One region of the Furfurilactobacillus entadae genome, then DNA from elsewhere that is predicted to be linked to it. Evidence: predicted binding sites of a transcription regulator. Region 1 holds the regulator's gene; each other region holds the start of a gene.

What was found. The regulator NrdR, encoded in region 1, represses ribonucleotide reductase genes. The targets are predictions, from matches to a motif close to ACACNATATATNGTGT.
Region 2: pnuC (nicotinamide riboside transporter PnuC) is a predicted target of NrdR. The motif match lies at 4,343-4,358, and genes of this name have one in related genera.
Region 3: nrdH (glutaredoxin-like protein NrdH) is a predicted target of NrdR. The motif match lies at 5,697-5,712, and genes of this name have one in related genera.

Annotation. Positions count from the first base shown of each region.
Region 1 is NZ_BQXN01000001.1:7,823-15,030, reverse strand. Features, by position in the region: gene ACKTR5_RS00090 (NCS2 family permease) at 1-366, opposite strand, end outside; gene dnaI (primosomal protein DnaI) at 684-1,619, opposite strand; gene ACKTR5_RS00080 (DnaD domain protein) at 1,622-3,001, opposite strand; gene nrdR (transcriptional regulator NrdR) at 3,021-3,497, opposite strand; gene coaE (dephospho-CoA kinase) at 3,525-4,130, opposite strand; gene mutM (DNA-formamidopyrimidine glycosylase) at 4,127-4,984, opposite strand; gene polA (DNA polymerase I) at 5,014-7,208, opposite strand, start outside.
Region 2 is NZ_BQXN01000007.1:15,353-22,560, reverse strand. Features, by position in the region: gene ACKTR5_RS04525 (IS3 family transposase) at 1-63, shown strand, start outside; gene ACKTR5_RS04520 (hypothetical protein) at 203-421, opposite strand; gene ACKTR5_RS04515 (BspA family leucine-rich repeat surface protein) at 754-3,435, opposite strand; tRNA gene ACKTR5_RS04510 (tRNA-Arg) at 3,761-3,832, opposite strand; gene ACKTR5_RS04505 (hypothetical protein) at 4,011-4,232, shown strand; gene pnuC (nicotinamide riboside transporter PnuC) at 4,591-5,358, shown strand; gene ACKTR5_RS04495 (TetR/AcrR family transcriptional regulator) at 5,452-6,024, opposite strand; gene ACKTR5_RS04490 (SDR family oxidoreductase) at 6,139-7,185, shown strand.
Region 3 is NZ_BQXN01000002.1:83,209-90,416, forward strand. Features, by position in the region: gene ACKTR5_RS01565 (lipopolysaccharide biosynthesis protein) at 1-1,216, shown strand, start outside; gene ACKTR5_RS01570 (LOG family protein) at 1,386-1,961, opposite strand; gene nrdF (class 1b ribonucleoside-diphosphate reductase subunit beta) at 2,095-3,072, opposite strand; gene nrdE (class 1b ribonucleoside-diphosphate reductase subunit alpha) at 3,090-5,255, opposite strand; gene nrdH (glutaredoxin-like protein NrdH) at 5,347-5,571, opposite strand; gene ACKTR5_RS01590 (class I SAM-dependent methyltransferase) at 5,800-6,411, shown strand; gene ACKTR5_RS01595 (nucleoside deaminase) at 6,404-6,910, shown strand; RNA gene ffs (signal recognition particle sRNA small type) at 7,001-7,089, shown strand; gene dnaX (DNA polymerase III subunit gamma/tau) at 7,201-7,208, shown strand, end outside.

The DNA of each region.
Region 1 (7,208 bases):
CGGAATCGCATTAATAATCATCTCACGTAATTTAAAGACCGTAATCACCATGAAAATCAGCGAGGCAACAAACACACCGGCCATGGCTGTTTGCCATGGCACCTTCATTCCGATCACGACAGAATATGCAAAGAAGGCGTTGATTCCTAGTGCTGGCGCAGTAGCAATGGGATAACGAGCTAAAACACCCATCAAAATACACCCAATCGCACTCGCCAATGCCGTTGCAGTAAAGACTGCCCCCTTATCAACACCAGCGGCGCCCAACACGCTCGGATTCACAAACATGATGTAGGCCATCGAAATAAACGTTGTAAATCCAGCCAATAGTTCACGAGGCACCGTTGTGTGTAATTCATCGATCATAAAATAGTGATTCAGTTTTTTGTTCACAGTAAGTGACTCCCTTTTTAGAATAATTATCTAACGGCCGTTAGCAATTGTTCGGATATATCTTCTTTGAAGAACGAATAACATCGTATCACCATTGAAGAAAAATGTAAAACACGAACACAAATTCAAAAATCACGAACTAATTCACGTAAATTATGTTAAAACCCATCAAAAGCAGAACGTTTCTTGCCAGATTTGGTGTTTTTATCAGTAAAACGTGAATTTTTACCTCAATTGGAACCAAAAATACCGCCATTTCATCCAGAAATGGCGGTATTCTAATTAAATTTTTATTGTGGCCGTCGATTTGGTCCGGTCACCACCACTTCACGACTCAGAAAATGGATTCGTTGCATTAACCGTGCCGCCTTCACGTCCTCACGTTCTCCCCGTTGGTTGACAGATAAATGTTGGTCCGCCAACAACTGCATGGAGAAATTCGATGTGAAGAATGTCGGTAATTCTTCCTGCATCCGGTATTCCAAAATGACCCCCAACACCTCATCACGGACCCAAGAGCTCATGGAGTCCGCACCGATATCATCAATCATGAGAATTGGCGCCTGTTTAATGGCCTCAACCTTTTTGGCCACTGAGTTTTCACCAATGGAGTTCTTCATTTCGACAGCAAAGCTCGGAAAATGGACCAGTGTGCTCTGATACCCTAACGTTGCCAGTTCATTAGCAATCGCACCTAACAAGTAAGTTTTTCCGACCCCAAAGTTCCCGTATAAGTAAAGGCCTTGATAAAACTCATGTGGATGACGCGCATAGTCCGCCACAAACTGCATGGCCTCACGCAAAGCAACGCTCCGCTGTGCTTCTTCTCCGGCCACATCGTAGTCGTTAAAGGAAGCCCGTTCAATCATCTTTGGCATCGAAACGGCATGGACCCGCTTTTTAAGGAGAGCTCGCTTCTGGTTCAATAGCGTTGCTTCCGTTGGTTCATACGTCACTTCAATGTAATGGTCACTAATGACCAACTTGGGTTCATATCCCGGGGCAAACACCTGCTGGCCTGCAGCAAGTTTATCCCGTTGACTCACATATTCATACAGCTTCGACCCGTTTTTTTCCAGAACATCTTCCGCTAATTCTGACTGATGTTCAGTAATAAATGCCTGCACATCAGGATCATTCACAGCCTTTGCAATCAGCTGCTGATAATCCGAATTGAGGTTTTGACGATCAAGTAATTCGCGCATTGATTTACCAAGATCTTGCATAATTATTGATCCTCCTGTTCTTGTTTTGCCTGCTGAATTTGACTACGTAACCGGGCAATGTCATCACTGGTTTGCGAGGCTGGCTGGGTGGCCGCTGATGATGAAGCCTGTTCGTTCCAATCCGGAAGTTGCTCCCGTGAAACGGTCTGCCCACCACGGCCCGTTTGCCGCTGAATCCGGCGCTGTTCTTGTGCCGTTGCAAACTCACGCATGTGCGTTACCGCTTGTTCTGGTGTTTGCACCTTTACCTTCGACCAGTCATTACCAATGCGATCCACACTGTTTTGGTACAGCACGTTTTGATCCTGATCATTGATCAGATAATAAATCAGCATGTTCACAACACTTGGTGCAAACAAATGGCGCTCCATTAGTTTAGAAAGGACACGCTGCTCATTATCCGTCACGTACTGATTTTTTTCTTGCTTCAACGCCGCTAGAAAATCTGCTGGTGCATAAGCCTTGGCGGCCGCTAACAAACCAGCAGTCTGGGCGTCCACAGTCGCTGGCGCACTTGCACTAGCAGTAACTGGTGCTGCCGCAACACTCGCCTGATCAGCCTGTGACGAACCACTGGACTGCTGTTCCATTTGAAAACTGCCGGCCACCAACCGCTTAAATCGTTCTGGATCAAAGCGGTTGGTCGTGACACTCGTTGCCTTAACGATGTGGTTCGCCAATTCTCGCTCAGTAAAACCATACAGTTGGGCCTCAGCCGTCAGCAGTTCGTGCTCAGCGAGAACAGAGTCAACATCGACATATTCTGGTTTTAGATAGTTTGCTAATAATGAAAAATCAATCGCTGGCGTCCCGGTCTGTTTCAGCGCCGCAGCCGTCATCGGTGCCGTTAATTGCGCAGGCCGATTAGCGAGTTGCTGTTCATTAATGTGATAAACTTCCAAAAAATCCGCCGAAACGTTGGTCAGGTGGCTAACGTCAAACATTGGTTGATCGAAGTGATCAAGAACGGTGTCGTACCGCGGCTGTCCAACCAATTGTAATAACAAAATGCTTAACAAATCGTCCGCAAAAAAAGCCTGGGCAGAAAGTGGCAACTGAAGTTGATATACATAAACATCACCAACAGCATCCGTTTGGTACAACGTTTCTAACAGGCCTAACGCCTCTAACCGCCGTCGGGCCGCAATAAACGTTGGGAGGTCCATGTTGAGCCATCCAAGTAGCTCACTATGCAACCGCCGGGTCGATAATTGCGGCCGATCAGTCCTGAATGTCTTTAGCCCATCATAGACGGCAAAGGCGTCCGCCCCGAGGACCGGCAAATACAACCACTGCCAGCTTTCTTGGTCAAACGCCTGGTGCTGTGGCACGGTCACGATCAGCCCTGATCGCGGCGTTGTCACTGGTGCTGAATTCGTCATCGTGCCCTCCTCTTTTACATTACGATTTTTTCTTTAACCGTTTATCCCGGTCAACCATTTCTTTCATTTCGTTTAGAAAGACCGTCATGTCTTTAAACTGACGGTAAACACTGGCGAACCGAATGTAGGCAATTTCGTCCACATTGACCAGGTCATCCATAACATATTCACCGATCAACTGACTGGAGACTTCATTTTCACCTAACGCGCGAACCTTCCCGTCCACACGTTCAACCACTTCGTTCATTTGTTGCATGGTCACCGGCCGCTTTTCGGCTGAGCGAATGACACCACGCAAAATTTTGTCCCGACTAAATTCCTCACGGGTTCCATCCTTTTTAATCACTAATAATGGTGTTGCCTCAACACGTTCAAACGTGGTGAAGCGAAAACCACACTTTTCACATTCACGGCGCCGCCGGATTGCTTGTCCTTCAGCCGTTGGTCGACTATCAACAACCCGTGTGTCGTTATGATGACAATGTGGACACTGCATAATTATGTGCTCCTTTATGTTTCTCGCTTAATCCCCGGGTTGGCGGACTTTGTCCAGCAATTTTACCACTTGTAAACGGGTTGCTTCAACACTCCCCGAATTATCGATCACAAAGTCAGCTTGTTGAACCTTCTCAGCCAATGGTTGCTGACTCATGATTCGTCGTGTCGCCTCACTGGTCGTTAACTGATCACGGGCCATCAACCGCTGTAATTGGATGGACCGCGGTACGTTAACCACCACGACCAAATCAACCTCTGCCTCATAATGTTGCTCAAGTAGTAGCGGTGCATCAAGGACAATAATTGGTGACTTATCCGCTGTTAGCCGCGCCAACTGCCCCTTTATCGCAGTCCGAATGACGGGTTGAATGATGGCATTTAACTGTGTCATTTTTTCTGGATCCGCGAAGACCAGTTGGCCCAACCGCCGGCGATTCAAAGTCCCAGTGGTTGTCAAAATTTCCTTGCCAAACGTTTTCACTAACTGTGCTAAGGTCGGCGTGTTGGACGCAACCACCTCATGAGCCACCTGGTCTGCGTCAACAATTGGCAAGTGTTGCGCCGCGAGCATCTTCGAAACGGTGGATTTGCCACTCGCGATTCCACCCGTTAAACCAATGATAATTGTCATTGGCCGGCCTTCTTTACAGGCGCCCCATTAACCGTCAGCACTTGCTCCTTGGGACAAAATGTTGTCCCCCGCTCGCCAACTTTAATCTTGACCATTTCGGTGCCGCACCGTTCACAGGGTTCCCCCACATGGCCGTACGCATGCAGCTCGTTTTGAAATTCACCAGCATGACCAAATGCACTGTACGTGAAAACGGTGGTCCCATGATGATCGATTGCTAATTGTAATTCGGCAAAGATGTTTTCACGCAGGCTTGCCCATTGTGAACGCGTTAATGAATTCGTGGGTTGTTCGGGATGAATTTTGCTCAGCCATAACACTTCATCGCAATAAATGTTGCCAAGCCCGGCAACATTTTGCTGATCCAAAAGCCACGTTTTGACGGCTTTACGACTTTTAGCGGCCTTCGCCACTAAATAATCAACGGTCAACGTTTCTGGTGTGGGTTCTGGCCCCAATGATTTCAAGCCCCCCACAGTGTCTTCGTCACCGGTATGAATCACGATCATGCGCCCAAACTTACGGGTGTCGTTGTAGCATAATTCCTGCCCATCATCCAAATGGAAAATAACGTGCGTATGTTTATCCACTGGTGTCCCCGCGGGTGCCCCAAAATATTTCCCTTCCATCCGCAAGTGGGACACCATCGTTAGGTCATCAGTAAAGCGAAACAGAAGGTACTTGCCCCGCCGATCGACCCGGAGAATTTGTTGACCTGTCAGCCGCTTTTTGAAGTCAGAAACCCCGTTTAAAATCATCTTATCGTAAAAAACATCAATTTTTGTGATGGTCTTACCAACCACCATTTTTGTTAGGCCCCGCCGGACCGTTTCAACCTCTGGTAATTCTGGCATTGTTTCTGCCTCCACCCTTTAGTTTGTCACTATTTTGCTTCGTACCATGACTGTCCGTGTGCACTTTCAACCTTCAACGGAATGGCCAGTTTCACGGCCGAGTCCATCACACTTGGGACCAACTTTTCCAGTGTCGGAATTTCTTCAAGCGGCGCTTCAAACACCAATTCATCATGGATCTGAAGGAGCATCGTTGCCTGCAACCCTGCGTCCGCTAACGCTTGTTGCATGTTAATCATTGCAATCTTAATGATGTCAGCCGCAGAACCTTGAATTGGCGTGTTCATTGCCGTTCTTGCCGCAAACGATCGCCGGTTAAAGTTGCTTGAATTGATTTCAGGAAGGTACCGCCGCCGGTGCGTAATCGTCTCCACGTAGCCTTGATCCTTCGCCCGTTCCACAATTTCCTCAGTGTAACGTTTAACATCAGGATATTCCCGGAAGTACGTGTCAATAAATTGCTTGGCCTCATTTCGGGATAAACCAAGGTTTTGGGCCAAACCAAAGTCACTGATCCCGTACACAATTCCGAAGTTGGTGGCCTTAGCCTGACGCCGCATCAGTGGCGTGACCTCATCATTGTTCGTAAGACCAAAGATTCGGCGAGCCGTCGCTGCATGAATATCTTCATCCTCGCGGAACGCTTCCTGTAAGTTGGCGTCACCGGTAATGTGTGCCAACACCCGCAATTCAATTTGCGAATAATCTGAAGAAAAGATTTCCCAGCCTTCGTGACTCGGTACAAACGCCTTTCTGATTTCCCGGCCCTGTTGCGTTTGAATTGGAATGTTTTGTAAATTAGGATCAACTGAAGAGAGCCGCCCTGTTTGCGTTAGTGTTTGTAAATAACGGGTATGCACCTTGTGATCACGGCTGTGAACCACTTTTAGCAGTCCTTCAATGTACGTGGACTGCAATTTAGCCAAGCCACGGTATGCCAAAATATCTTCCACAATTGGTGCTTGTGGGGCTAGTTGTTTCAACACATCCACTGACGTTGAGTAACCCGTTTTGGTTTTCTTGATGACCGGTAACTTCATCTTTTCAAACAGGATCTCACCTAACTGCTTGGTGGAATTAATGTTGAATTCTTCACCGGCCGCATTGTAGATGCTTTGTTGGAGTGTCGCCAGTTGTTCCTTGAACTTCTCACGCATGTTAATCAACTGATCCGTATCAACATAGACACCGGCCAGTTCCATGTCAGCCAACACAAACGTCAGCGGCAATTCAATGTTCGTGTACAAATCACGCTGTTCGTTGTCATCCAGTTCATGGAACAACTGATCATGTAAGTTTTGAATGGCAAGTGTCTTGCGGGCGAGATGGTCATAAAAGACCTGATCATCATCTGGTAACGCCCGTTTTGCCCCTTTACCGTACACAACTTCGTCTGTTTCAACCTGGGTGTACCCGTGTTGCTGTGCTAAGCTGCCCAAGTCATTTGAATTATCATTTGTATCTAACAAGTAAGACACGAGTAACAAGTCAAAATCAACACCCTGTAAGTCAACGCCAAGACGAGCCAGGCCGACATACTGGGCTTTTGCATTAAACACATTCTTTTTAAGGGCCACCTGACTCATCAACGTTTTGAGTTCAGGCGTTTGCAAAAGGTCCACTTCACGACTAACAAGTGTTTGGTTCCCGTCACTTAATCCAAACCCTGCAAACGAACTCAAATGATAATTCTCATCTGGCATTTCAAGGAAAAAGCTGACTTCATCCGTAAACTGATCGACTAACTCGAGGTTGGCACTGGTTAACTCAGTCCATTTAACGGGTTGCAGTGTAGACCCTTCATCCAAATCGGGATCAAGCCCCGCATTTTGAAGTTGGTTGAGGAAGTTTTTGAAATCCATTTTCTGATAAAACGCAATTAATTTTTCGATATCTGGACCGACATAATCAATTTCATCCAGATGAATGGCAATCGGCGCATCTGTCCGAATGGTTGCTAAATCCTTACTAAGTAACGCTTGATCGTGATCCTCAATCAAGTGTTCCTTCATTTTGCTTTGCTTAATCTCATCCATGTGCTCATAGATGCCCTCAATACTGTCGTACTGACTAAGCAACTTTAGGGCTGTCTTTTCGCCGACCTTAGTCACCCCAGGATAATTATCTGACGTGTCACCCGTTAGCCCCTTCATATCGATGATTTGCTGTGGTTCCAAACCATACTTTTCCTGAACATGAGCGGGGGTATAGTATTCAATTTCAC
Region 2 (7,208 bases), on a different contig from region 1:
AAGCGAATCCAGATGAAACTAGGCGATAAATCGCCGATTCAATATCGACAACTTAACGCCTAGAGAATATTGCTATTTAGCTTTTAGGGTGCACCTCAGCAGATCATGACTGCTATGACCCCTTTTATATTATCGATATGGTGTGATGCTTTCCTCATTATATGATTTATCATATCATGAGTTGTCATTGAACATTCGGTTGTTACTTAATTTGAATACCATTTGCATTTAAGTCATGTAATTCGACAGATTGCGAATCACTAACATCATTAATATTGCTATCGTCTTTAGTAGAAATATCGTCAACATTAAGCTGACCACCTGATAACTTTAAATCTGATAAAACAACTTCATGCAATTCAGAGTTATCTTCGTCTGAACTATTATCATAAGATTTTGTGACCCGATATAAGGCAATCACTTTGTACCCGCCATTATCGCTGGAAGATTTAGCATTAAGGGTCACGTCTGAATCATTTTGATTTGATGTTGAAGAACCCCATGATCCATATCCACTACTTTTATCTGAATTTTGTTTCTTTTGAAATCTTAGTCATCAAAAATACCCCTAAAGTTGGAGTTTTTACTTTAACTTTAGGGGTATAAGTTCACGTTGATAATTAAATCAACGTTGCGGTTTTAAAATTAGTTTATAGCAATTTACAAACCAAAAATTTCCTCTTACTATTCACAGATAGACTAATGCGGAAGTATCTATTATGAACACTACGACGTTATTTCTAAGTGGTTTAATCACTGTCTTTTAAATCTTGTAAACAAACTCAGTACAAGCAAATTTGTAAGAACAGAAAGCCAAATAAATGTCATTAAAAATCTATTTCTAGATTGCCCAGTATATGGTAATGCCTCCTGTGCAGTATCATAATGCTCTGATTTTTCTTCTACCCGTTTATCAGACACCGTTGGTGGAGTCGATAGAGGTGTCGTTGGTGGCGTCGTTGGTGGTGTCGTTGGTGGCGTCGTTGGTGGCGCCGTTGGTGGTGTCGTTGGTGGTGTCGGTACTGGAATCCACAAAATCAATGGTAACAAATCACTTAGTAGTGGATATTCGAGCTCACCTAAAATCGTGTGATTCGTTTCTTCACCTGCACTTGTATTATTAAAAATATTGTTTACAAACATATTCCAATATTTATTAATATTAGCAGTGTGCCAATCTGGAAAAATCTGCTCCATTTCTCGACCAGGAATGGCAACAGGAACTAACGTAAAGTCTCCCGATATGCTCGGCTTTTCAATTGCGCTATTTATATCACCATTGCTATACCATTCTATCAATTGACTATAAAAGCTGTTTGCCATTCCAGAAATTTCTTCCAAGGATAAATCTGGGTATTGTTTAGCAAAAGATTGTTGTAACGCCATTAATATGTTTTCACTACCGCCATCAAAGCCTGCACGAATAATTTGTAATAGAGCTTCATTTACCGCAGTAGGAGCTGGTGTCTGAGCATATTGATCAAGTACTTTCCCAGTTTCTAGCGTAGCCTTTATATAATCTTGAATTTTGTTTTCACTGGATTGACTAATTTGTCCAACATTTTTAACATATTGTCCGATAATATCGTTGGGAAACTCAATAGCTGTCGTTTGTGATTGATTGATCAGATCTGCTAATTCATTTAAGAGTTTTGTTAGGCGATTAATATTTGACATCTTTTGTGACTTATTATTTTGTTCTCCAAGAAAATTATGGAGCTCGTCGATTTTATCTTTAACTGCTTCAGCCTTAATTTCAGCAATTTTATTTTCCAATTCTTCATTAGCATATATCTCTGAAATGTTAGACAACGAATTATAAAAATCATTAGTATGCAGCACATGATTCTCATTACTAATTTCATCGATTATCATGTCATTAAGATTTTGATTCAAAATAGAGGACTGATTTTTAAGAACGTCTTGTGTTGCCTTAACTAAGTTCTGCTCCGCTTTTTTTAAATCATCAAAGTTTACCGGCGCTTCGATTGTCAAATTCACCGATACTACTTGATCGCCACTTCTAAGCTTTACAGAATAAATTCCTGGTTTAGAGAAGTCAACGCCACTAAAATCAATCTCAATCGGCCCTGCTTTCGTTCCCAAACCAAAATCACTAGTTTTAGGAGTGGCATCACCTAGATTCATAACAAAATCTTTACCAGTCAATTTCTGAGGACTAAACGAACGAACAAAGGTCGCCGTGGGGCCTAATCCTGACTGATATAAGTTTAAAAAATTATCTAAGCTATAGGTTGGACCTGCTGGATTAGCAAGCGTTCCTGTACCAACCATTTTCCATGTTAGAAATTCATTACTAGATGGATCATTCCACCCTGCTGGCCATTCATAAAAATAATCGTCGAATGATAAATCAGTATTCACTCTAAAGCCGGAACCAATGGAAATTTGACTCAAATTTGGTGTATAGCCAAACATAGCATACATGTTTGTCTTGGGTTGAATTACCCAACTCGAAATGTTCAAGGTCTTTAAACTAGCCGTTCCATAAAACATATGCTTCATATCAACTACTTTTGAGGTATTCCACCCGCGAGTGTCAATCTGATTGACCTGTTTATCAAACGCAAACATTCCAGACATATTGGTTACCCTTGATACATCTACATTTTGTAATCCATCGATGCTTTCAAACCAAGGAGCATCAGTATTTCCATCATATGAGCTAAATAAATAACTTGCGTCGTTATTTGCAATAACTCCTGATTCAATAACGACTTTTTTAATTGTCTCGGAACTCAGAAACGAAGCATCCCATGTAGCAATACCATACCCATACGTATTAGCTAAAGTTCCTGCGTGCAAAGTTAATGTCCCTTGATCATCAAAATCCCATTTTACGGATCCATTTATCCCCGACTTTATTATGGCCGCTTTAGACAACGCTTGTACCGTATATGGGGATAGTTTTTCCGTACTTGAAGTGCTTGGAGTACTTACCGTACTGCTACTTGTTGCACTTGCACTGACCGCTGCACTTGTAGCACCTGCTGTGCTCGCCGTATTTGTGCCACTCGATACGCTTGTAGCACTTGCTGCGCTTGTGATGCCTGTTGCGCTTGTAGTATCATTTCCACTTTCCTGAACAGCGGCAGAGCTATCTGTTAAAACACTGTTTGAAATATCCGTGCTAGTTTTATCTTCAGAATCTGCTTGCTTGGATACTTGATTATTTGTTCCTTCATCGGATTCAACCAAAGATGTTTTATGCGCATCGCTACCCAAGACTAACTTATTTGGTTGGGAAATTGGCGCTGTTATTTCATTAGCGTCTAATACTGGTAATGTATCAGCATGAACATTTTGATTAGAGTAAACGGAGGCAACGGTAAAAGCAACCATGGTTATTCCACTAACAACCCAAAATTTTCCGGATTTATATAGTTTATATCGCGTTTTTAAATAGGGTTCCATACTTAGACACCATCCCGTAATTCATTGCGTTTTGTACAATTATATCCTACGCAACTATAACACTTTTTTATTTTTATTAAAATATATTTAATCAAATGAACTATATAATCATTTAATTTGCCATTTTAGATTAGTGAAGCTCTAAAGACTATATATGCATCCTAAGTCAACACGCCAATATAAATAGTCCAATATTTCCACTAATCTCAAATATTAACTAGCATTTTCCTGAACATCCACGAATATTTAGACAGCAAAAGAGCCTTAACGATGATGAGTAAATCAACGTTAAGGCTCTTTTATTAACTTCTGTAAAAATCACTTATGCGCCTGGAGGGAATCGAACCCCCATCTCAAGAACCGGAATCTTACGTGCGATCCATTACACTACAGGCGCAACTCGTTTATACCTAACTGGTACCTTACTATATTAGCGAATATTAGCCAGAAACACAACCCGAAAACCAACATTTTTGTCATTTTCCCCAAAAACGCTGAGAGGCAGTTAATTGTCATGTTAATAATTAACCTGCTATGATAATTTACATAAATAAAATTTATGGAGGAGATCAACGATGATTACAATTTTTCATAACGAAATCGGTCACCACAGCATTCACTTCCCCAAAGGTAAATACTTAACGTTTAATCTTGTTCACCCAACCCCCAACTCACCGTACCGCATCGAAATTATCGACACCAATCTAAATGGTGTCAAAAAACTTCAAGTTCGGTTTAGTCACCTGGGCCAAATTATGCGGCTCAATGAACCAGAACTTAGCTTTCAACTAATTTAATCAACCCATCATGGCCATCAATCCTTGCTGATAAAGGATTGACGGCCTTTTTTCTATCCCAAAACGCCCGTTAAAAAGTACTCGTTTTCATTTTGTTTCAAATTTCGAACACACAATATATAGATTTTCCAAAACTTTTTTCACATCATCTTGTGTCCGAGGTAAATTTCCGTCTAAGACCGGTAGACCAGTCGTCAGCCGGTGCTTAACCACGTTAACTGCTATATACAGAAAGCGTTTTGAGGACATTTTGTTTTCGCGGTTGATGATGCTAGTATAGCTATCAGTGCGTTACAGGCCTGAATCTTTAAACTCTACCGGGCCACAAATATAAATCATAGAATGGAGCGTTTATTTCATGCATCACATCACTAATTATTTTAAGTTTCTGGCTCACCAACTTACGGGGTGGCACACGGCCTCATACTGGCTCTTCGGGTTTTCACTCGGGGCCCAGGTCATGACACTTGTCTCCAACCCGTTCAGCTTGGTCAACCTGATCACCTTTATTGGGACGACCCTTGGGGTGCTCTGCATCCTCGCCATTAACCAGGCCAAAAGTGTTAATGGTTTTCTTGGGGTTCTGTCCGCGCTCTGTTTTGTGTATGTCGGTTTTGCCGCTAAGAACTACCTGTCCATCGCTGAACAGCTGGTTTACATGGCCACGTTGGACCTTCCCGTCCTGCTGAGCCCAAGCTGGAACAAAAACATGGTCAGCAAGATTCGCTCCTTTACGTGGCGGAGTACTTCCGTTGCCATTATTGCCACGATCATCACATACGGTTTGTCTGGCTTCCTGATTGGGGCCCTGACAAACGACCCGCGGCCATGGATCGATGCCATTTCATTTAGTATCTCTGCCTGTGCCGGCGTGATCTGTTTCCTTCGTTTCAAACAACAATACATCTGGTGGGTTGCTTCTGGTCTTGCCCAGATGGTCCTCTGGGCCGTCTCATTCCGTCAAGGTGATGCAACGCTTGCCATGTTCGTCAACAGTTCCGTTTACTTGTTGAACGACTTCTTGGCATTCACGATTTCACCTTGGTACAACAAGCAAAACCAGGCTTCCCAAGCAGCAAAAGAAACGGCGTACTTTGCCAACCTTGACGCTGCCAACAATAACTAACGTCAGCGGCTTATCCTGACCAGAGTAACGCACTCAAACATTCATTTAAAAATGAGTCTCCCTTTGGAGGCTCATTTTTCTTTGCGATCATCGCTACTGATCGCCCGTTCGTTGTTCCAGCAACCCTGCGAGTGTTGCCCGTTGAAACCCACCAATGAGGTCATGGATCGTTGTCAGTGACTCTTGTTGCCCACCTAACAACCATTCACGCCACATTCTGTACACACCAGCGCTCATAAACTGGGGCCAGTACGTTTGCTGGGCGGGCGTTAATTGTGACCACACATCAATCTGTTTATAAAACCGCAACATGTTGTCATTAAAAATTTCCTGAATGACGTGTTCAAACCCCCGGTCAACAGCCAGTTGAAGAACATCAATATTCGTCACCAAAAAATCACTGAGTGCCGCCATCTTTTCTGCTGGTTGTTTGTACATCACGGCGTCAAACTGAGCATCGATCAACGGCCTAAAGTGTGCCACCAGAATGTCATCTAATGTCGCAAAGTTCCGATAAAACGCCATCCGACTGACCCCCGCCCGCTTCACCACTTGGGTCACGGTAATATCCGTTAAATCTGTTGTCACCAACAATTGCAACAACGCGGTTGCGAGGTACGTTTGTGAATCCTGTTTGATTGATTGTGCATGTTGTGTCGCTGCCATTACACTTTCTCCATTCTGTCATAGATGCGCCGTTTTCACTTGAACAGCTGAACCCGTGACTGTATGCTACTGTCATTAACGTTACAAGTGTAACGGAAGCGAAAGGATTTCTCAATGACTTCACAACAAAAACAACTGGTCGTCGTAACCGGCGGCAGCGGCTTTATTGCCATCCACACAATTCTTCAATTACTTCAACAAGGTTACGCCGTTCGAACCACCGTTCGTGACTTAAAGAAGACAGCCCTCATTCACGATATGCTCACCACTGGTGGGTGGACCGATTTCAGCGACCTCAGTGTCATGGCCGCTGACCTGACACACGATGACAATTGGGCCACCATTATGACTGGCGCCGACTACGTCATTCACCCAGCCTCCCCAACCCCCACGCTGAACTTTAAAAATGAGGATGAAATGATTCGGCCTGCCATTGACGGCGTGCTCCGCGTCCTCACTGCGGCCCGTGATGCCCACGTTAAACGGGTTGTTTTGACCTCCGCTTACGGTGCCGTTTTTGCCGGGCATAAGAACCGCAAAACACCATACACCGAAGACGACTGGTCTGATCTCTCATCCGGCAAGGTGCACCCGTACCAAAAATCAAAGACGCTGTCCGAGCAGGCCGCTTGGCGCTTTATTCGTGAAGAAGGTAACGGCCTGGAACTTGCGACGGTCAATCCGGTCGCCGTTATGGGTCCCGTTTTAGCTGGTGATTACTCCCACTCCAACATTCAAATTCAGGATCTGTTAACAGGGAAAACGAAGGCTGTTCCACATGTTGATTCTGGTTACGTGGACGTCCGTGATGTCGCCAGTTTACACATTCTGGCAATGACCAAGGCCAGCGCGAGCGGCGAACGGTTCCTTGCTACCACTGGCGAGACATTATCCATGCTTGAGGTGGCTGACATTCTTCGAACGGCCTTTCCAGACTACGCGGCCAACATCCCCACCAAGATCATCCCCAACGCGGTGCTAAAGGCCGCCGCCTTAACCAACCCAATGTTGCGCATGGTGGCGGGATTGGTCGGTGTCTACGCAGAAACAAGTAACGCTAAAGCTGTGACGATGCTCGACTGGCACCCTCGTTCTGCCAAAACCGCCATTATCGCCACCGCTCAGTCCATGATCGATCTTGGGATCGTTCACCCCAAATAACAGCAACGGGCCCAGATGACTAA
Region 3 (7,208 bases), on a different contig from region 1:
GTTTATAGATCATTTTATTAATAACAGTTCAACAATACCGCATGTACAGATGATGTTTATCTTGTTTGTTATTAACTCTGCGGCAAGTTACTTTTTTGCATATTTAAGATCGCTATTAGTTGCCAACCAACAAGGATATGTAGATACTTTAAACCGTGTTGGTTTTACTTTTATGCAGGCTGTTTTACAAATAACTTTTTTAGCAATGTTTAGGCAGTACATTATTTTCTTACTGTTACAAATCTTCTTTACGGTGACTTCAAATTTAGCCCTCACAAGGAAAACGTTTAGATGGTTCCCATATTTACGTAATAGACACCTTAAAACAAAAATTTCGAAAGAGTCTTTGGCACAAATTAGGCTTAATGTTGTTGGAGCAATTGCATCGAGATTTGGAATTGTTGTATCCAATGGTACGGACAATCTGCTTTTATCATCTTTTATCGGGCTAAGTATTGTCGGTAAATATACCAGTTACATGCTAATTTTTAATAGTTCACAAAACATTTTAAATCAGGCTTTTTCTGCCGTTATATCAAGTATTGCAAATTTTTCAGTTGATAGAAAGATGGAAAAAGAAGAGACAATTTTTTTTCGATATCTATACTTGGTATTTGGGATTGCGTTAGTTGGCGCTATCTCTCTCCAAATTGTTGTACAATACTTTGTTGTTCTATGGATTGGAAAATATTATTTGTTGCCAAAAGTAACCGTCTTTTTGATGGTTACAATATGGTTTTTTAATGTTTGTAGGTATGGAGTTCAAGGGTTTATTACAGCGCATGGGCTGTATTGGGAAACAAAGTGGAAGTCAATACTAGAGGCACTAGTTAATTTAGGAATAAGTCTATTATTAATTAGTACGACTTCATTAGGCGTTAATTCGGTTGTCATTGGAACATTGACATCTGTAGTGGCGATTTCTCTATGGTGGGAACCACTAATTGTAAAACAAAAAGTTCGTTCAATTTCTCAAAGTAAATTAATCCTGTTTTATGGTCGTGGAATTGGTTTGTACTTGTTATTGAGTTCTGCAATAACTATAGGACATGTATCTGATTATTTACTGGTGCATTCATTTGGAATAAATGTTTTGATTCTTATTGGAGTAGTTCTTTTAACTGTTTTAGTGTATATAATTGCAAATTTTCATGCTGTTGAGCAAAAATATTACTTTTTATTAGGTGGTCGTTTAATGACATTCAAACGGAACTGATTAGTAAATTAGGACGAATCGTAACTGTAAAAGTACCCTTGAACATGAGATGGGTGGCAGGGTTTATTTAACGGACGCTTTATACACGCACAATAAAATCCATCTCTCATAATTCAAGTTATGAGGGATGGATTTTAAATTAATCATAAAAGAGTAGCAAGTAAATTTTTTACGCATGTGGCATCGTCGTCACGTGTTTAAATGTCTTAAAGTAGTCGAAAATCTGGTCAATGGACGTTGCGTTGACCATTAAATCAAGGTCACTGACGGGGAGAAAGTCAACCTCTGCAGCGTCCACGAACCACTGCCACAGTGAATCATAGAAATGATCAATGTTGAAGAGGGCAATGGGCTTTGTGTGGATGTCGATCTTACTCCATGAAAGCATGGTGCCCAGTTCTTCAAACGTGCCAAAACCACCAGGCAAAACAATGAAAGCATCGGAACGGGCCAACATTTGTTCCTTACGTTCATCCATGGTGTGGACCTCAACTAAATGGGTGAGGTGGTGGCTTTCAGTACTGATTTCCTTAAGAAAGCGGGGCATGATCCCGGTCACTTGACCACCGGCATCAATGGTGGCATTCGCAACGGTCCCCATGAGGCCGTCAGAGGACCCACCGTAAACGAGTTGGATGTTATGGTCGGCCAGGTAACCACCAAGCAAGGCGGCCTGAACGGCATACTCTGGGTTGTCACCGGGCATGGACCCGCAAAAAACACATAGTGAATTGATTTCTGTCATGAATGGTGCCTCCTGTGAGTTATCCACTTAAGTATACCACGGCCGCTATCAGCTGATTCTGCGTAAACGAAAGCGACTGCCCACCCTGATAAAGGGGGAGCAGTCGCTTTTTGAATGGTTAGTTGTTAAGTGGTTAAGCCTTCTTTGGGCCACCGATTTGGTAATCGTCGTTGCTCATGGCTTCAACGTTTCCGAGGCGGTAGCCGTTACCAACCTGACTGAAGAAGTCATGGTTTGAGGTTGAGGTGGAAATCCCGTTCATAACGACAGGGTTCACATCGTCGGCTGTATCTGGGAAGAGGGGATCTTGGCCCAGGTTCATCAGCGCTTTGTTTGCGTTATAGCGGATGAACTTCAGAACGTCATCAGACCAGCCAACCCGGTCGTAAACGAGGTGGGTGTATTTCTCCTCGTTTTCGTACAGGTAATAAAGAAAGTCGTACATCCAATCCTTTAAACCTTGTTGTTCATTTTCAGTAAGCTGCTTCATGGCCAGCTGGAACTTGTAACCGATGTACGTGCCGTGGACAGATTCATCCCGCAAAATCAGTTTAATAATTTCTGCAACGTTGTTCAGCTTGTTGTGACCAAGGTAGTATAGGGGCGTGTAGAAACCGGAGTAGAACAAGAAGGTCTCTAGGAAGACGCTTGAGATCTTCTTTTTTAGCGGGCTACTATCGTCATGGTACAGCGTGTAGATCCGCTTCGCCTTGTTTTGCAGGAGGTCCTCAGAATCACTCCAGTCAAAAATTTCGTCAATTTCATCCGGTGTGTTCAGGGTCTCGAAGATGGTGGAGTAACTTTTGGCGTGCACAGATTCCATGAACTGAATGTTATTCAACACAGCAGTTTCGTGGGTTGTCCGAACATCCTGCCGAAGCGCCGCCATCCCGTCCTGTGACTGTAAGGTGTCTAAAAGGGTCAACCCACCAAAGACGTGACCAACGACCCATTTGTGGTCGTCATCCAAAGTGCGCCAGTCATCGAGGTCGTTTGAAACGGGGATCCGGGTATCAAGCCAGAATTGCTCCGTTAATTTTTCCCATGTTGCTTTATCGATTTCATCGGAAACCTGGTTCCAATTGATGGCTTTGTAGTTGCCATTGTCCATTATGTTGTCCTCCTGGCCTAAATACTGCAGCTTTCACATTCGTTCGCGCCCACTTCGCCATCATTATCTGTAAACGTGCGGACGTAATACACAGACTTACAGCCCTTTTTCCATGCATAGTAACGCAGGATGTTGAGATCACGGGTCGTCATCTTGTTCGTACGGCCATCTTTCCATTCGTACAGTCCTTCAGGAAGTGTTGACCGCATGAAGAAGGTGAGTGCCATCCCTTGATCAATGTGTTCTTGAGCCGTTGCGTACACATCAACCACTTTCCGCATATCAATGTCGTAGGCCGATTGATAATAAGGCAGGGTGTCGTTTGAAAGGTATGGTGCTGGATAATAAATCTTTCCGATCTTCTTTTCTTGCCGTTCTTCGATCCGGTTAACGATGGGGTTCAAACTTGCCGTTGTGTCATTAATGTAGGAGATCGATCCGTTAGGCGCAATGGCCATCCGGTTTTGGTGATACAACCCATCGGCCATAACAGCAGCCTTCAACGCAGCCCAATCTTCCTTAGTCGGAATGAAGATGCCGGCGAATTGTTCAGCGACTTTGGCACTAGTTGGGGCCCAATTCTTAGTGGTGTACTTGTCAAAGTAGGCGCCACTCGCGTAAGTTGAGTTTTCAAACCCGACAAACGTTTGGTGGCGTTCACGAGCAATGTCGTTAGAGGCTTTTAATGACCAGTAATTCAGCAACATGAAGTACACTTTAGTGAAGTCTAAGGAATCAGCGTCCCCATAATGCATGTGATTCTTGGCAAAGTAAGCGTGCAATCCCATGGCACCAAGACCGATGGCGTGGCTTTCTTCGTTACCATGTTGCACACTTGGCACAACATCAATGTTACTGTGGTCGGTTACGTAGGTCAATGCACGAACCATGGCGTCAACGGAATGTCCAAAGTTAGGGGATGCCATCAAGTTAACGATGTTTGTCGACCCAAGGTTACAACTAACATCTTTACCCAACACATCATATTCTTGGCGATTGTTGATCTTTGAGGGTGTCATCACCTGGAGGATTTCTGAACATAAATTACTCATGATGATTTTACCGGCAATTGGGTTGTTGAGGTTGGCGGTATCAATGTTCACAACATAAGGATAACCAGATTCTTGTTGGAGCTTGCTGATTTCAGTTTCTAATGTGCGGGCCCGGATCTTTTTTTTGGCGATCGCAGGGTTGGCCACCAGGTTGTCATATTCTTTTGTAATGTCCACGTAGGAGAATGGGGTGCCGTAAACTTTTTCCACGCTTTGTGGTGAAAAGAGGTACATGTCGGCATCTGCTGCGACTAGTTCATAAAACTTGTCGGGAATCGTGATCCCAAGTGAAAGGGTCTTGACCCGGATCTTTTCATCCGCATTTTCCTTTTTGGCACTCAAAAAGGCGACAATATCAGGATGGAAAACGGATAAGTACACGACACCGGCTCCTTGACGTTGGCCAAGTTGGTTTGAGTAAGAGAAGGAGTCCTCCAGTAACTTCATTACGGGAACGACACCGGAAGCGGCGTTTGCAATGCCTTTAATTGGTGCACCGGCCTCACGCAGGTTGGAGAGGTTGATCCCGACCCCACCACCAATCCGTGATAATTGAAGCGCAGAGTTGATGCCACGGCCAATGGCATTCATGTCGTCTGTCATTTGAAGCACAAAACAGGACACCAATTCGCCACGGCGGGCCCGGCCAGCGTTAAGAAAACTGGGAGTAGCAGGTTGGTAACGTTGGTGAATGATTTCATCGGCTAAGGCCATGGCGAGATCTTCGTCACCATCGGCAAAAAACAGGGCGTTCATGGCAACACGATCGGCAAAGCGTTCAAGGTAAAGCTGGTTATCATTTGTGCGCAATGCGTACTGTGCGTAGAATTTGTACGCAGCCATAAACGTTTTAAAGTGAAAATCTTGTTCTGCTAAGTAGGTGTAGAGCCGTTCAACGAAGGCAAACTCGTACTGTTCAAAAAAGGCGCGTTCGATGTAATTATTATTCAGTAAGTAGTCAAACCGGTCACGGAGACTGTCAAAGCGCATGGTGTTGGGTTCCACATTTTCGGTTAAAAAAGCAGCCAGTGCTTCCTGGTCTTTATTTAGCGGAATTTGTCCGTTGACCGGAATGTTGATTTGATTGTTGAGATCGTAATAAGAAACGTCGGTTAACTCGTTTAGTGCCATGAATTCCACTCCCTGAATTTTTGATAAAAGAAAAGACGCGCGCAAGGCCGGTTACGTGCGTCATGAATGCCAATGAATGAAGCGTTAATGCTTAGGCTAACGTCGCTAATACATCAGGACGGAAACCAGAGACAACAGCTTCTCCAGCATCGACGACGGGCATGGCTTGAAAACCACGGCCCTTTAAATAATCGATGAGTTCGGGGTGCTGATTGATATTTTGTTCTTCAAAGTCCACGTTGTGTGCGGTTAAAAAACGCTTCGTCATCTTGCATTGAATACAGTTATCCTTCGTAAAAACAGTAATTTTAGCCATAATGGCCACTTCCTCTCCGCTCGCAAATCGACTGATTTGAGCAATTGCTAATGACTTTAGTATAGTGGCTGAAAATTGAAATGCAACTTAAAAACACCACATTTTGTGCCAAAATTGAAAAAGGGCTACAAGATGTGGTGTTCTATCAACGATTTATTTTTTTAATTTTTTTTCGTTACTTTTTCATGAGATTCCATTATCATAAAACTAGAAATGAGGATTAAAACCATGAGTAACGATCATTATTATACGCCAAATCCGGAAGCTGTCCACGACGAAACGACGTGGTCTTTCCGATTATTAGGGCGAGAATTAACCTTTACCACCGATAACGGCGTCTTTTCTAAACGAACTGTCGATTATGGATCACGCGTTTTACTTGATGCGTTTTCACTAGACCACGTTCCGTCAGGCAGTGTGCTGGATTTGGGGTGTGGCTACGGACCAATTGGGTTGGCCCTTGCTTCAACTTACCCAGAGCGAACGGTAACGATGGTTGATGTCAACGAACGTGCGTTAGCGTTAGCTCAAAAAAACGCACAGCAAAACCGCATTGATAATGTCACGATCTTTGCGTCTGATCGGTATGCGGCCGTGACGGATCGGTACGCGGCGATTGTGACTAACCCACCAGTGCGCGCAGGAAAAGCCATTGTTGATGACATGTTGAGTGGCGCCAAGGACCATCTGCTTCCCGGGGGAACACTAACGGTGGTCTTACAAAAAAAGCAGGGGGCCCCATCGGCAAAGAAGCTAATGACGGCGACCTTTAGAAACTGTGAAATTGTTAAAAAAGATAAGGGCTACTACATTTTGGTAGCAACGATGCCACATGAGTAGTGCCAGAGAAGTTTTGACTGCGGAACAACAATGGGCGATGCAAGCGGCACTCCAACAAGCTAGGATTGCAGGTAGTGTTGGTGAGGTGCCAATTGGTGCCGTTGTGGTTCATGACGGTGAAATCGTTGGCCGGGGCTATAATTTACGTGAACACGCCCAGGACGCCACCTTACATGCAGAAATGATGGCCATCAGTGAAGCTAACCACACGCTGAACACATGGCGGCTTGAGGACTGTCAATTGTTTGTGACGATCGAACCGTGTCCCATGTGTAGTGGTGCCATTATCAATTCACGGATTCCTGACGTGTACTTTGGTGCCCGGGACCCCAAGGCTGGAACCGTTCGGTCATTGTATGAACTGTTGGAGGACGACCGGTTCAATCATCGCGTTCGGGTTCATGAGGGCCTTCTTGCCGATGAAGCGGCTAATGAGATGAAACAGTTTTTCCGGGCGATTCGAAACGGCCGGGGCAAGCCGAAACCAGGGCAACGATGAACGGACAATGTGTAATGAAAAAGCCACCATTTTTTGAGCAAAAGGGTGGCAATTATGGTGCAACAAGCGTATTATAATTAATTGCCGAAAGGCCATGAGGCAAGGTCACCCTCACGAATCGTGTCAGGACCGGAAGGTAGCAGCACTAAGTCCGTGGTGGTTTGTGCTTCATGTTTAATGATAATTAATGCGCTTGGTCAACCGACCAGGCGCTTTTTATTTGTTTTTAAAACCAGTATACTATTACCAGGTTTTTAATCGTTCAGTAAAGCAGATCAAAGGAGTTAAGCATGAGCTA